3 regions of the Geobacillus sp. B4113_201601 genome follow, and region 2 is predicted to be linked to each of the others. Evidence: riboswitches for the same ligand, from Rfam matches in the RefSeq annotation. Region 2 holds a riboswitch; each other region holds the start of a gene.

What was found. Region 2 has a riboswitch for S-adenosylmethionine ahead of B4113_RS14730 (phosphoadenylyl-sulfate reductase). Riboswitches for the same ligand answer to the same signal wherever they lie in the genome.
Region 1: linked by a shared signal. The riboswitch ahead of B4113_RS04015 (VOC family protein) and the one ahead of B4113_RS14730 (phosphoadenylyl-sulfate reductase) in region 2 are both predicted to bind S-adenosylmethionine.
Region 3: linked by a shared signal. The riboswitch ahead of B4113_RS04850 (bifunctional homocysteine S-methyltransferase/methylenetetrahydrofolate reductase) and the one ahead of B4113_RS14730 (phosphoadenylyl-sulfate reductase) in region 2 are both predicted to bind S-adenosylmethionine.

The regions. Positions count from the first base shown of each region.
Region 1 covers NZ_LQYX01000029.1:13,212-18,333, forward strand. The annotation lists gene B4113_RS04000 (ABC transporter permease) at 1-388, shown strand, start outside; gene opp4A (oligopeptide ABC transporter substrate-binding protein) at 401-2,185, shown strand; SAM riboswitch class I at 2,236-2,340, shown strand; gene B4113_RS04015 (VOC family protein) at 2,765-3,148, shown strand; gene B4113_RS04020 (PaaI family thioesterase) at 3,703-4,185, shown strand; gene B4113_RS04025 (PaaI family thioesterase) at 4,576-4,992, opposite strand.
Region 2 covers NZ_LQYX01000101.1:25,489-30,610, reverse strand. The annotation lists gene B4113_RS14740 (low molecular weight protein-tyrosine-phosphatase) at 78-560, opposite strand; gene B4113_RS14735 (DUF1128 domain-containing protein) at 778-1,002, shown strand; SAM riboswitch class I at 1,211-1,317, shown strand; gene B4113_RS14730 (phosphoadenylyl-sulfate reductase) at 1,447-2,154, shown strand; gene sat (sulfate adenylyltransferase) at 2,268-3,428, shown strand; gene cysC (adenylyl-sulfate kinase) at 3,441-4,052, shown strand; gene cobA (uroporphyrinogen-III C-methyltransferase) at 4,202-4,978, shown strand; gene B4113_RS14710 (sirohydrochlorin chelatase) at 4,990-5,122, shown strand, end outside.
Region 3 covers NZ_LQYX01000035.1:60,576-65,697, forward strand. The annotation lists gene B4113_RS04845 (uberolysin/carnocyclin family circular bacteriocin) at 3-215, opposite strand; gene B4113_RS20055 (hypothetical protein) at 253-429, opposite strand; SAM riboswitch class I at 1,280-1,382, shown strand; gene B4113_RS04850 (bifunctional homocysteine S-methyltransferase/methylenetetrahydrofolate reductase) at 1,454-3,304, shown strand; gene metH (methionine synthase) at 3,297-5,122, shown strand, end outside.

The sequences.
Region 1 (5,122 bases), on a different contig from region 2:
CAAAGCCCGGCTGATCCGCGCCAAAACGCTGGCTGAGCGCGAGTTGGATTATGTCAGCGCGTCAAAAACGCTCGGCACGCCGGATTGGAAAATTATTATTTTCCAAATTTTGCCCAACCTCAGCTCGATCATTATTGTCAATTTGACGTTAAATTTGGCGGGCAACATCGGCATCGAGTCCGGTCTCACGTACCTTGGCTTCGGGCTGCCGGAGAGCACGCCGAGCTTGGGCACGCTCGTCAGTTATGCGACCAATCCGGATGTGCTGCAAAACAAATGGTGGGTTTGGTTGCCTGCATCATTGCTTATTTTAGTAATGATGCTGTGCATAAATTTTATCGGCCAAGCGTTGAAACGTGCGGCTGATGCAAGACAACGACTAGGATAAGGGGGAGAAAATGTGAAGAGAAAATGGTTGGCGACTCTCGCCGCGCTCTTGCTCGTGCTCGCCGGGTGCACGGGCAAATCCGACACAACGAGTGGAAAGGGTAACAACAACGAAAAACCGGCGGCCCAGAAGGAAGACACCAGCAAATTCCCGATGACGGTGAAAAACGACGGGAAAATCATTGACGGCGGCGTGCTGAAATACGGCCTTGTGTCCGACACGCCGTTTGAAGGGACGCTCAATCGAGCATTTTACCAAGGAGAACCCGATGCAGAAGTCATGCAGTTTTTTGACGAAAGTCTCTTCCGAATCAATAGCGACTATGAAATTACGAATGACGGTGCTGCAACGTATGAGCTATCTAAAGATAAAAAGACGATGACGATCCGCATCAAAGACAACGTCAACTGGCATGACGGCCAGCCGGTGACCGCCGAAGACTTGGAGTACGCCTATTTGGTCATTGGCAGTAAAGATTACACCGGCGTCCGCTATGGCGATGCGCTCATCCAAGGCATCGTTGGAATGGAAGAGTATCATAGCGGCAAAGCGAATAAAATTTCTGGCATTAAAGTCATCGACAAAAAGACGTTGACGATTACATGGAAACAGGCCAATCCGTCGGTGTTGACCGGCATTTGGGCCTATCCGCTGCCGAAGCATTACTTGAAAGACATTCCGATCAAAGACTTGGCGAAATCGGATAAAATTCGGAAAAACCCGATCGGCTTCGGACCGTTCAAAGTGAAGAAAATCGTTCCGGGCGAGTCGGTCGAGTTTGTTCGCAATGATGACTATTGGGATGGCAAACCAAAATTGAAGGGTGTCATTTTAAAAGTCGTCAGCCCGAAAGTCATTTTGCAAGCGATGAAAAAAGGGGAAATCGATGTTGCAGAATTCCCAACTGACCAATATGTGAATGCTAAAGGAACAAAAAATATTCAGTTTATCGGCAGAATAGATTTGGCGTACAACTATATCGGCTTTAAACTCGGCCACTGGGATGCGAAAAAGCAAGAAAACGTCATGGACAATCCGAAATTCCAAAACAAAAAACTGCGCCAAGCGATGGCGTACGCCATCAACACCCAAGAGGTGGCCGACCGCCTGTATCATGGCTTACGCTTCCCGGCGAACACGCTCATTCCGCCGTCGTTCCCGGGCTACCATGACAATTCGATCAAAGGGTATACGTACAATCCGGAAAAAGCGAAACAATTGCTGGATGAAGCGGGATATAAAGATGTGGATGGCGATGGCCTCCGCGAAGATCCGAACGGCAAAAAATTCAAGATCAACTTCTTGGCGATGAGCGGCGGGGACATCGCTGAACCGTTGGCCAAGTTTTATATGCAATGCTGGAAAGATGTGGGTCTCGATGTTCAGCTTGTGGACGGACGCTTGGCGGAGTTCAACTCTTTCTATGATATGGTCAAAAAAGATGATCCGAAAGTGGACGTTTACGCAGCCGCGTGGGCGACGGGCACGGACGTCGATCCATACGGATTGTATGGACGGAACGTCATGTTCAACTACTCGCGCTGGGTCAATGAGAAAAACGATGAACTGTTGGAAAAAGGCCATTCGGAGCAGGCGTTTGACAAAGAATATCGCCGGAAAATTTACAGTGAATGGCAACAGCTGATGAACGAAGAAGTTCCGGTCATTCCGACGCTGTATCGCTTCTCCATCCTTGCGGTTAACAACCGCGTCGCCAACTTTACGGTCGATCCGGGCTCGAAACTGACGTGGAAAGATGTCGGCGTCACGTCCGAGCAACCGGAAGTCGAACAATGACGATTGCCGCCTTTGATGATGTATGATAAGATAGAAGACAAATTGCATACGTCTTATCAAGAGTGGGCGAGAGAACGGGCTTGATGACCCCACAGCAACCTGCCGCTGGCAAGGTGCTAACACCCGCAAAGCGATGTCGCTTTGGATGATAAGAACGGCCACCCCCTTTCGCGTCATTCCGAGGCGGAAGGGGGTTTTTGATGATGGGAGGTGAGGGGGCGTGGCGGAACGACTGTCGCTCCGCGCTTGCATGGCGGCGCATGTGGTGGCGGCGACGTTTCCCGTTCACGTCATGCGCTGCGTGCGGACGGAGCTCATCCGGTTCGATCGCTAGGCGGTCGTGCATATCGACTGCGGGGACGGCTATGTCCACCTGTATGGGAAACCCAAGGAACGATGGTTTCCCTCGTGCTGACGAACGATGAGGCGGAGGGATGGAAAGCGGAGGGGGCGTACGCCCTTGATCGCTATCTATGGCAGGGGCTAGGAAAAAATACGTTTTCCACCGTCAATGACCCCGTATTTGCGGGCTGTGTTTTCCATTGAATCGTAGAACGTGAGAGAAAGGAAGAACAGCGGATGGCAGTCAAAAAATTTGAACACGTCGGCATCCAAGTGAAAGATATTGAAACATCGAAAGTATTTTATCAAAACGTCGTCGGCCTCGAGCTGCTCAGCGAGATGATTCATACGAACGGGACGATGAAACTGGCGTTTTTGGGGCTTGACGGCCAAGTCATCGTTGAGCTCATCGAAGGATACAATCCGGATTTGCCGACGGAAGGAAAAGTGCATCACGTCGCATTTACGGTCGAAGGCATTGAACAGGAGAAAGAGCGGCTCGTGTCGCTTGGCGTTCCGCTCGTTTGGGAGGACATTACCGCGCTTCCGAACGGGGCGAAATATTTGTTTTTCCTCGGCCCGGACGGGGAATGGATCGAATTTTACGAACCGGAACGATAAGAAGAATGAAAACAGGCAGCCCGCGATTTTGCATCGATCGGGCTTTGGGCGTCAGAGCGTGGCTGGCGCCTCTTTCTATTTTTTTGCCTTGACCGCACATCGACCGGTGGCATAGAAGGCCGGTGAAAAACCGCTGTCACACACCAATGGGCGGCCTTTTTAATCAGAAAAGTTTCATGGGCAGTGTGATCTGCCCTCCACCGAGGCGTGAAAATCTCGCGTCAGTTCGGCATTTTCACGGAAAGTTCCATGGGCAACGGTTTGCCCTCCACCCAAGGATGAAAATCCGCGTCAGTTCGGCATTTTTATAGAAAATGGGTGGCCATCCGTATTTTTCCCGAAATCACCATCCTTATAGGTCCTGTCAGCTTCGTTTTGTACGGATGGCAGTCCGTGTGTGGGCTGACATGTGGGAATGATTCCTGATGGAGCCACTTCGTTGTTCATGACGGTCATTGTAGCATGGACAGCAACTTTAGGGCAAAAAGTGCGCTTTAGGGTCGAGACTTTTTCAATTGGATGATATACTAAGAATAAAGAGGGGAGGAGATGTCATGGAAGAAACGATCGTTCACGCCATTCAAGACGACTATCCGGAGGAATTCGCTTGGTGCTATGGCTGCGGCCGTTTGAATGAGACGGGCCACCATTTCCGCACCGGATGGCAAGGGGACAAGACGGTGACCGTATACACGCCGCGCCCCGAACATACTGCCATCCCTGGGTTTGTATACGGTGGATTGATCGCCTCGCTCATCGACTGCCACGGTACTGGTTCAGCAGCGCTGGCGCTGCACCGGAAAAACGGCCATGAGCCGGGTAGCGGGGAGACGCCGCCGCGCTTTGTCACCGCTTCGCTGCACGTCGATTTTCTCAAACCGACGCCGCACGGGGTGCCGCTTGTGGCCATCGGCACGGTGACGGAAATTCACCCGAAAAAATGGCAAGTTGACACCGAAGTGTTTGCGAACGGTGAATTATGCGCCCGCGGGCAAGTCGTCGCCGTCGTGATGCCGAAAACGTTTGTCCGCTCTTAACAAGCAACGGAAAGCGCCGAAAAGCCGCTGTTTTTTGACAGCGCTTTCTTCGGCGCTTTGTCACTGGGGGCGGTTAGGAACTGAGCGCCCCCTGCAGTTCGGCTCGCGCTGGCGGGCAAAGCCCATCATCATTCCCCCTGCCCGTTGTGAAGAGCCAAGGCGTCCGGAGTCGTTGTCCGAAATGCCGCTTTCTTTCCAGTAGGTTTTGAGGGGCGGTGATTTAAGGAAACAGGCCGCTTACCGGCCTCGCTTCTTAAATAGAAAAGCCTTGTCGCGTCAGAATCGTCTTTCACACGCTCCCCCCATTGTCCGAAAGAAACAACCGCTTTTCACCAGCCTGTTTGGCCTTCTTTCGGAATCCTGCCCATGACCCGCTCGCACGAATGACCTTCATCGTTTTTCCATGATGATCACGGATGACGTGGCGCTCGCCACCTCTTTGCCGCTTTGCCGCACGGTGGCGGTCACATAAACGACCGTTCGCCCGGGTTTTTCCACTAGCGCCTCGATTTCCGCTTCCCCCGCTTCCAGCGGACGATGAAACGTCGTGTGCAAATTGATCGAAGCGTGCATTTGGTTATCGCGAAGCAAGGTCGTCACCGCATACGCCATCACAATATCCGCAGCTGCGCCGACAAACCCGCCCATAATGACGCCGTTGCCGTTGAGCAGCGATTCGCTTACCTTCCATACTCCTTTCGCATAGCCGTCCCGGGCTTCTGTCAAGCGAACGCCGAGCGTTGTATCGCACGGCGGCGGCGCGCTTTGGCCGGCGATGACGTCATGTAAGTTGACGGTTGATTTCATGCTGTGTCCCCCTTTCTGTTGTCGATCTGTATTCTTTTATTCGCGGGAAAGAGGCGATTTCCTCTTTCTGCCCCTGCAAGAAGGAGAACGGCAAAGCGGCAGCGAAAGAAACAGGTAGCTGATCGTCGAA
Region 2 (5,122 bases):
GAACGACTGCATCGTTGACCGCTTTTTTCATCAGCGCCGTGAAAGAGAGCTCCCGCGCCAGGCGAAGCGGAAGCGGCTCAATGCTCCTCCGTCAGCCGATGATCGCGCATGATCGTTTCCAGTAAATGCTCGCATCCCGCTCGGATCAGGCGATACACTTCGGCAAAATTGCCCGTATAGTACGGGTCTGGCACGTCGTCCGTTTCCCGTTCCGGCACGAAATCGAGCAGCCGAGCGATCACCGCTCTCGACCGGGGGCCGGCCAACCGCCGCAAATCGTTCAAATTGGTGGCATCCATGGCGATGATATAATCGAACTCCTCCAAGTCGCGGCGGGCGACTTGCCGGGCGCGGATGCCGGAATAATCGATCTTGTTCTCGCTTAAAATTCGCCGCGTTCCCGCATGCGGTGGTTCTCCCACATGCCAGCTGCCCGTTCCCGCCGAATCAACGGTGATGACATGCTCTAGTCCCCGCTCTTTCACCAAATGGCGAAAAACAGCTTCCGCCATCGGCGAACGGCAGATGTTTCCAAGACAAACGAACAGCACTTTCACCATCCGAAACGGCCTCCCTTTCGCCATCGTGATGAACATCGTTTCATTCGGTATTGTTTCTTTTTTCTCGCCGGCCTAGCCTCTCTTTCACCGCACAGGCCCACCTCTCCATTTTACCATACCGTCTGTTTCTCGGCTGGGCAACAGACGATCTTCTCTCCCGCTTTTCAGCGCCGGTGTGGTACAATACATGATAACCGTTATGAAAGGAGCGCGAATCATGGACTTATCCAAACCGTCGGCGGAAAACGTCGAATACATGATTGACCAATTGAAACAAAAATTAAAAATGCTCAATTGGGAAGCGATGAAGCCATCACATTTTTCCGAGGAATGGTACGATGAATTGAAAGAGATTTTCGAGATGGTGATGAAACGCGAGGCGTTCAGTCCGAGTGAAATGCAAGCCATTGTGGAAGAACTCGGGAATCTGCGCAAAAAGTAAAGGCTTGCCGGTCGTAAGGACGCGCGGTTTTGAAGGGCGGAAAACGGGGCGTCTTTCCGCCGAACCGCGGGGTTCGCTGACATGACGCACCGGCCAGCCATGATCCAAAGGCGCTTGCCCGCCACGATAAACATAATTCCCATCGAAAAACTAGGATTGACATCGGCGGCAATTGTGCTAAAATTTTAATCAATTCCATCATTGCATACGCTTATCAAGAGCGAGGGAGGGACTGGCCCGATGAACTCCGGCAACCTGCTCTGGCTAGCAAGGTGCCAATTCCAGCAAAATGGGTTCCATTTTGAAAGATAAGGCGGCGCTAATTCTTCCGCTCTTTCCACAATCAAAATGGGAAGGGCATTTTTGTCGCCGAGCTGCCGCTTGCTGAGTAAATATCCAACTAATCACGTTGATTTTCTTTGGTTTTATAAGGAGGGAAAAACGATGCTCACGTACGATCAGTGGGAAACGGCAGAAAAACCGTCTTTTCCGTCTGACAATGAAACAAAAGGAGCGCTTGACGTTCTCGCTTGGGCGTACCGCGAGTACGGTGATGAAATGGTGTACGCCTGTAGCTTTGGCATCGAAGGCATCGTGCTGATCGATCTGATTTCCCAAGTGAAACCGGATGCGGAAATCGTCTTTCTCGACACGGGCCTGCATTTTCAAGAAACGTATGACACGATCGAAAAAGTGAAAGAAAAATATCCTTCGCTCCGCATCGTGATGAAACGCCCGTCACTGACGTTGGAACAACAAGCCGCCCAGTTTGGCGATGAACTATGGAAGCGCGATCCGAACAAATGTTGCGAGCTGCGCAAAGTCATTCCGCTGCGTGAAGCGCTGACCGGGGTGACCGCCTGGATTTCCGGCTTGCGCCGCGAACAATCGCCGACGCGGCGCCATGTCGAATACATCAATAAGGATGACAAATTCCGTTCGGTCAAAGTCTGTCCGCTCATTCATTGGACATGGAAAGACGTATGGAACTACGTGTATAAGCACGATCTTCCGTACAACGTGCTTCATGACCGCGGCTACCCGAGCATCGGCTGCGCTCCGTGTACAGCGCCGGCAGTCGATCCGAACGATTTGCGCTCCGGGCGCTGGGCCGGCCAAGGGAAGACCGAGTGCGGGCTCCATCTCACATAGGAGGAACCCATCGTATGCTCCTTGCGATTGCGTTTCTCATTTCCTTTTTCTTCGCCATGAACATGGCGGCATGTAAGCGATTTTTCAGTCTATCAATCTAGGAGGTTATGAACATGAGCGTAAGCATCCCGCATGGCGGCACATTAATCAATCGTTGGAATCCCGATTATCCGCTTGACGAAGCATCCAAAACGATCGAACTGTCGAAAGCGGAATTAAGCGATTTGGAATTGATCGGCACGGGGGCGTACAGCCCGCTCACCGGCTTTTTAACGAAAGCGGACTACGACGCGGTTGTGGATACGATGCGCCTCGCTGACGGCACCGTCTGGAGCATTCCGATCACGCTCGCGGTGACGGAGGAGAAAGCGAAAGAACTTGCCGTCGGCGATAAAGCGAAGCTCGTTTATAACGGCGACGTGTACGGCGTCATCGAAATCGCTGATATGTACCGCCCGGACAAAACAAAAGAAGCCACGTTCGTTTACAAAACGGATGAACTCGCCCACCCTGGCGTGCGCAAACTGTTTGAAAAACCGGATGTGTACGTCGGCGGGGAAGTCACGCTTGTCAAACGGACCGATAAAGGACCGTTCGCCGCGTTTTATTTCGATCCGGCCGAAACGCGGAAGCGGTTTGCCGAACTCGGCTGGAACACCGTTGTCGGCTTCCAAACGCGCAACCCGGTTCACCGCGCTCACGAATACATTCAAAAATGCGCGCTTGAGATCGTCGACGGCTTGTTTTTAAACCCGCTCGTCGGTGAAACGAAAGCAGATGACATTCCGGCTGACATCCGGATGGAAAGCTACCAAGTGCTGCTGGAAAACTATTATCCGAAAGACCGCGTCTTCCTTGGCGTCTTCCAAGCGGCCATGCGCTATGCCGGACCGCGCGAGGCCATTTTCCATGCCATGGTGCGCAAAAACTTCGGCTGCACGCACTTCATCGTCGGCCGCGACCACGCCGGTGTCGGCAATTACTACGGCACGTATGACGCACAAAAAATCTTCTCGAACTTTACGGCCGAAGAGCTCGGGATCACGCCGCTCTTTTTCGAACATAGCTTTTATTGCACGAAATGCGAAGGCATGGCGTCAACGAAAACGTGCCCGCATGATGCTGAGCATCATGTCGTTCTTTCCGGCACGAAAGTTCGTGAAATGCTTCGCAACGGCCAAGTGCCGCCAAGCACGTTCAGCCGCCCGGAAGTCGCCGCCGTCTTGATCAAAGGATTGCAACAGCGCGAAGCGGTCACCCCGTCAACGCGGTAAAGGAGGAGCGTCATGAGCACGAACATCGTTTGGCATCAAACATCGGTCACGAAACAAGACCGGCGCGAGCGCAACAGCCATCATAGCGCCATCCTTTGGTTCACCGGGCTGTCCGGCTCCGGCAAATCAACGGTGGCGAACGCCGTTTCCAGACGGCTGTTTGAGCTCGGCATTCAAAACTACGTATTAGACGGTGACAACATCCGCCACGGGCTCAACAAAGACCTCGGCTTTTCCGCCGCCGACCGGACGGAAAACATCCGCCGCATCGGTGAAGTGGCCAAACTGTTTGTCGACAGCGGCCAGTTTGTTCTAACCGCCTTTATTTCCCCGTTTGCCGAAGACCGGGCGCTCGTCCGCCGTCTCGTCGACGAGGACGAGTTTATCGAAATTTATGTTAGCTGTCCGCTTGAAGAATGTGAAAAACGCGACCCAAAAGGGCTGTACGAAAAAGCGCGCCGCGGGGAAATTCGCGAATTTACCGGCATCGACTCGCCGTACGAAGCGCCGACAGCGCCGGAGCTGACGATCGAAACCGACCGCTATTCGGTCGAAGAATGCGTCGAGCAAGTGCTCGCTTATTTGCGCGAACGGAGAATGATCCCGGCAGCGAAGGCGGACTGATTGTTCCTCCTTTGCTCAAAAGAACGGAAGAACATTTGCCAAAGTCGTTTGCGCACAAAAGCAAACGATGTACAATAAAAAGCACAGCTAGGCATTCACGCCGCGCTCCGGCGGTTGGCTGAATCATGCACGAAGGGGCGGAAACAACGATGGGAAAAGTCTACCTTGTCGGCGCCGGCCCTGGCGATCCGGAACTGATCACCGTCAAAGGACTAACATGCATTCAACGGGCGGATGTCATTTTGTACGACCGTCTCATTAACGAAGAGTTGTTGTCATACGCCAAGCCGGACGCTGAATTGATCTTTTGCGGGAAGCTGCCCGGCTGCCACGCCATGCAGCAGGAAACGATCAACCGCGCGCTCGTCCTGCATGCCAAAAAGGGGAAAACTGTCGTCCGCTTAAAAGGCGGCGATCCATTCGTGTTCGGGCGCGGCGGCGAAGAGGCGGAAGCGCTCGTCAAGCATGGGATTGAGTTTGAGATCGTTCCCGGTGTCACCTCTGCCATCGCCGCAGCGGCGTATGCCGGCATCCCGGTCACCCATCGCGAGTTCAGCTCAAGCGTCGCCTTTGTCACCGGGCACCGGCGCGAAGGAAGCGGCGACGAAATTCAATGGGAAAGCTTAGCCAAAGGCATCGACACCATTGCCATTTATATGGGGATTCAGCGCTTATCCTCCATCTGCGGCCAACTGATGAAATATGGGAAGTCGCCCGAAACACCGGCGGCGGTCATCGAATGGGGAACGACCTCCGCCCAACGCACGGTCACTGGCACGTTAGCGACGATCGCCGAAATCGCCGCCAACGAGCAAATGCGAAATCCGAGCATGGTCATCATCGGGGAGGTCGTGCGGCTGCGCGCGAACATTCAATGGTATGAGCGGCTGTTGTGGTCCTCTGCGGCCGCTGGCGCCACATCGTGAGGCGGTTCGCCATGGAAGCTGTTTTATACGTCAGCCACGGCAGCCGCGTCGCTGCCGCGCGCTTGGAAGCGACCCGTTTCTTCGAGCAATGCAAGGCAGCCGTCGACATCCCGATTCAAGAACTTTGCTTTATCGAACTGGCGG
Region 3 (5,122 bases), on a different contig from region 2:
TGTTACCATGCAATAGCCGCTTTTTGTTCCCGCTCAGCCACTATTTTTTTCACCGTTGCTACAAACGCTGACCAGCCAATTTCCAAAATGGCATCGACTCCGCCTGACAAAATCGCAGTAATTCCAAGAATCATCGAAACGAGCGTGGAGCCGGTCAGCACGATCGAAACAACAGTTGTAGCAACTGCTTGCGACACGCCGAGCGTTCTGGCAATAAGCGTGAACTACTCGTATTTCAAATCCGATCGGACTTTATTTTATTTTCCGCAATAAACGCGAATAAACGATCCCATAAACAAGAACGGCCGCAATCAATGCGATTTTTCCCCACATTGGCATCTTAGCCGCTTTTAAACCAAAGGCAAGGACAATAAACAACACAAACGGCAGGCTAATGAGAATAAAATACGGCCACGACCATCGTTTCATCTATTTCACTCCTGTCTGTGACGCCATTTCTATTAAATTCCTTGTTAACATCATCCATTTTTTATTATACACTTTGACTCTTAAAAAAAAATTAAAAAAAAAGAGAAATGAGTTGACGTTTTTCGTCTTTTTTTAACATATTTCGACATTTTTTGTGCTATCGAAACAAAAGGCTCTTCACTAAAAGTTGTATTTCATGACATGCCTTAACTTATGCATCCACGAAAGAATAGGAACAAATCATTTTTTGCCTACACCTGTTCAGAGAAGTGCACGTTATGGTGATGAACTAAGCAAAAAAGCGATTGGTAAGAAATTGGTGTCAGCGCAAGGAGATGTTCAATAGCCAAAACACAATAGAGGTCGGTGGACTTAGTGCAACATACTACTGATTTCACCTATTTCTCAATTAGAGAGACTTAGTGGAATCCACTTTCTTTTCTGAATGAAAATGCCGGCCTGACGCGAGATTTTCATGCCTGGGTGGAGGGCAAGTCGCGCTGCTCATGGAACTTTTCTGAATGAAAATGCCTCTGATTGGTGTGTGACAACGGTTTTTCACCAGCCTCAATCGGAAAACAGCGCATGGCTTCGTTGAACATCGGCCACTGGAGAATGTCTTTCCCTGCTGAACGTTCGATTGGCAAGCAAAGAGAAAACACCGATTGCCCGCATGGCGGCAGGTGTTTGTAGCGCTATTTCCGATTTTTGCAATCATACAAGAGTTCCTTCTCCCTTGATCGGGCAAATCTTTGGCAAATTTCTTGCTTCACTGTATTGAATAATTTCAAAAAATACATTAAATTATATAGTAATCACCCAAACGGGACGATACAATTGGATACGAATTTTCTTATCAAGAGAGGGGGAGGGACTGGCCCGGTGAACCCTCAGCAACCTGGCGGGCGGCCAAGGTGCTAAATCCAGACAGGCAGCAGCCTGGAAGATAAGAAGAAGCGAACGGAAAGTCTTCTTCTTAGAAGGCTTTTTTCTTTTACTTGCCAAGAAACGGGGGAAATGGAACGTGGGATTGCTTGATGAGTTGAAACAACGCGTGCTGATCGCCGATGGGGCGATGGGGACGCTTCTCTATTCGCATGGCGTTGACCGTTGTTTTGAAGAATTGAATCTATCGAAACCGGAAGACATCGTCCATATTCACGAAGCCTATATCGCGGCAGGCGCCGACGTCATCCAGACGAATACCTACGGCGCCAACTATGTGAAACTCGCCCGCTACGGCTTGCAAGATGAGGTGCCGGCCATCAACCGGGCGGCGGTGCGGCTCGCTAGGCAAGCCGCCAACGGTCGGGCGTACGTGCTCGGGACCATTGGCGGGCTGCGCACGTTAAACAAAAGCGCCGTGCCGCTTGATGAAGTGAAGCGGACGTTCCGCGAGCAGCTGTTTGTCTTGCTGGCGGAGGGAGTGGACGGCGTGCTGCTCGAGACGTATTACGATTTAGAAGAGTTGGAGACGGTGCTCGCCATCGCCCGCAAAGAGACGGACTTGCCGGTCATCGCCCATGTGTCGCTCCATGAAGTGGGCGTCTTGCAAGACGGCACGCCGCTCGCTGACGCCCTCGCCCGCTTAGAAGCGCTTGGCGCCGATGTCGTCGGGCTCAACTGCCGGCTCGGGCCGTACTATATGCTTCAATCGCTCGAGGAAGTGCCGCTGCCAACGCGCGCCTTTTTATCGGCGTACCCGAACGCGAGCCTCCCCGACTATCGCGATGGCCGGCTCGTCTATGAGACGAATGCCGAATACTTCGAGGAAACGGCGAAAGCGTTTCGCGACCAAGGGGTGCGGCTGCTCGGCGGATGCTGCGGCACGACGCCGAACCATATTGAAGCGATGGCGCGGGCGCTGCAAGACCGGACGCCGGTAACGGAAAAAACGGTCAAACGACGCGCCGTGCCGGTGTCGGTCCAATCCGACATTCCATCATCAGCGACGCCGCTTCCCGAACTTGTCCGCGCCCGCCGCTCGGTGATCGTCGAGCTCGATCCCCCGAAAAAATTGGGCATTGACAAATTTCTCGCCGGGGCGAAAGCGCTCCATGACGCCGGCATTGACGCGCTGACGCTGGCCGACAACTCGCTCGCCACGCCGCGCATCAGCAACGCCGCCGTCGCGGCCATCATCAAAGAGCGGCTCGGCGTCCGCCCGCTCGTGCATATTACGTGCCGCGACCGCAACTTGATCGGCCTGCAGTCACACTTGATGGGCCTGCATACGCTCGGCATCACCGACGTGCTCGCCATTACCGGCGACCCGTCAAAAATCGGCGACTTTCCGGGAGCGACATCGGTGTACGATTTATCGTCGTTTGATTTAATCCGCTTGATCCGCCAGTTTAATGAGGGATTGTCGTATTCGGGCAAACCGCTCGGACAAAAAACGAACTTCTCGATCGGCGCGGCGTTCAATCCGAATGTCCGCCATTTGGATAAGGCCGTTGAGCGGATGGAGAAAAAAATTCAGTGCGGCGCCCATTATTTCTTGACTCAACCGGTTTACTCGGAAGAGAAAATCATGGCCGTGCACGAAGCGACGAAACATTTGAATGCGCCGATTTACATCGGCATTATGCCGCTTGTGAGCGCGCGCAACGCCGAGTTTTTGCATCATGAGGTGCCGGGCATTACGCTGTCCGACGATATTCGCGCCCGCATGGCCGCCTGCGGCGACGACCCGGTGCGGGCGGCGCGCGAAGGAATCGCCATCGCCAAAGCGCTCATTGATGCGGCGTTCGACTTGTTTCACGGCATTTATTTCATTACGCCGTTTTTGCGCTACGACATGACGGTGGAGCTCGTCCGCTACATTCACGAAAAAGAAGCGGCCGCGAAAGAAAGGAAGGTTGTGCATGGCTGACCTCATCTTCGAACAACAGCTGCAGCGAAAAATTCTTGTCATCGACGGCGCCATGGGCACCATGATCCAAAGCGCCAACTTATCAGCCGCCGACTTTGGCGGCGAGGCGTATGAAGGGTGCAACGAATACTTGACCATCACCGCCCCGCACGTCATCCGCCGCATTCATGAAGCGTACTTGGAAGCCGGCGCGGACATCATTGAAACGAACACGTTCGGGGCGACGCGCATCGTCCTTGATGAATACGGACTTGGCCATTTGGCGCTCGAGCTGAACATCGAAGCAGCGAAGCTCGCCAAACAAGCGGCCGAGGCGTTCGCGACGCCCGACTGGCCGCGCTTTGTCGCCGGTTCGATGGGGCCGACGACGAAAACTTTGTCGGTCACGGGCGGAGCGACGTTTGACGAACTCGTTGCCGCCTATGAAGAACAGGCGCGCGGACTGCTTTTGGGCGGCGTCGACCTTCTCCTTTTGGAAACGTGCCAAGATGCCTTGAATGTCAAAGCGGGATTCATCGGCATTTCCAAAGCGTTTGAAGCGGTCGGCCGCCGCGTGCCGCTCATGATTTCCGGCACGATCGAGCCGATGGGTACAACGCTTGCCGGGCAGGCGATCGATTCGTTTTTCATCTCGATCCGCCACATGAAGCCGATCGCCGTCGGCTTAAACTGCGCGACCGGCCCGGAGTTTATGACCGATCATTTGCGCACGCTCGCCTCGCTTGCCGACACGGCGGTCAGCTGCTACCCGAACGCCGGCCTGCCGGACGAAGAAGGGCATTACCATGAAACACCGGAGATGCTCGCGGAAAAAATCCGCCGCTTTGCCGAAAAAGGATGGATCAACATCGTCGGCGGGTGCTGCGGCACGACGCCGGACCATATCCGGGCCATCGCCGAAGCGGTGCGCCACATTCCGCCGCGGCCGATCCCGTCCTCGTTTGACACGCACGCCGTCTCCGGCATTGAAGCGCTCATCTACGATGAAACGATGCGCCCGCTTTTTGTCGGTGAGCGGACGAACGTCATCGGCTCGCGCAAATTTAAGCGCCTCATCGCCGAAGGCAAATACGAAGAAGCGGCGGAAATCGCCCGCGCCCAAGTGAAAAACGGCGCCCATGTCATCGACATTTGCCTCGCCGATCCGGACCGTGATGAGCTTTCCGACATGGAACAGTTCGTCCGCGAAGTCGTCAAAAAAGTAAAAGTGCCGCTCGTCATTGACTCGACCGACGAGCGTGTCATCGAGCGCGCCCTCACGTATTCACAAGGAAAGGCGATCATTAACTCGATCAACCTCGAAGACGGCGAAGAGCGCTTTGCCAACGTCGTGCCGCTGCTGCACCGCTACGGCGCCGCCGTTGTGGTCGGGACGATCGATGAACAAGGGATGGCGGTCACCGCCGAACGGAAGCTCGAGATCGCCTTGCGTTCGTATGACTTGCTCGTGAACCGCTACGGCGTGCCTGAGCGCGACATCATTTTCGATCCGCTCGTCTTCCCGGTCGGCACCGGCGATGAGCAATACATCGGCGCGGCGAAAGAAACGATCGAAGGAATCCGCCTCATTAAAGAGCGGCTTCCTCATTGTTTAACGATGCTCGGCATCAGCAACGTCTCGTTCGGCTTGCCGCCGGCCGGGCGCGAAGTGCTGAACTCGGTCTTTTTGTACCATTGCACGCAAGCCGGGCTCGATTACGCCATCGTCAACACCGAGAAGCTCGAGCGGTTCGCTTCGATTCCGGAAGAAGAAGTGCGGATGGCCGAGGCGCTTCTTTTTGCCACCAGCGACGAAACGTTAAACGCCTTTATTGAATT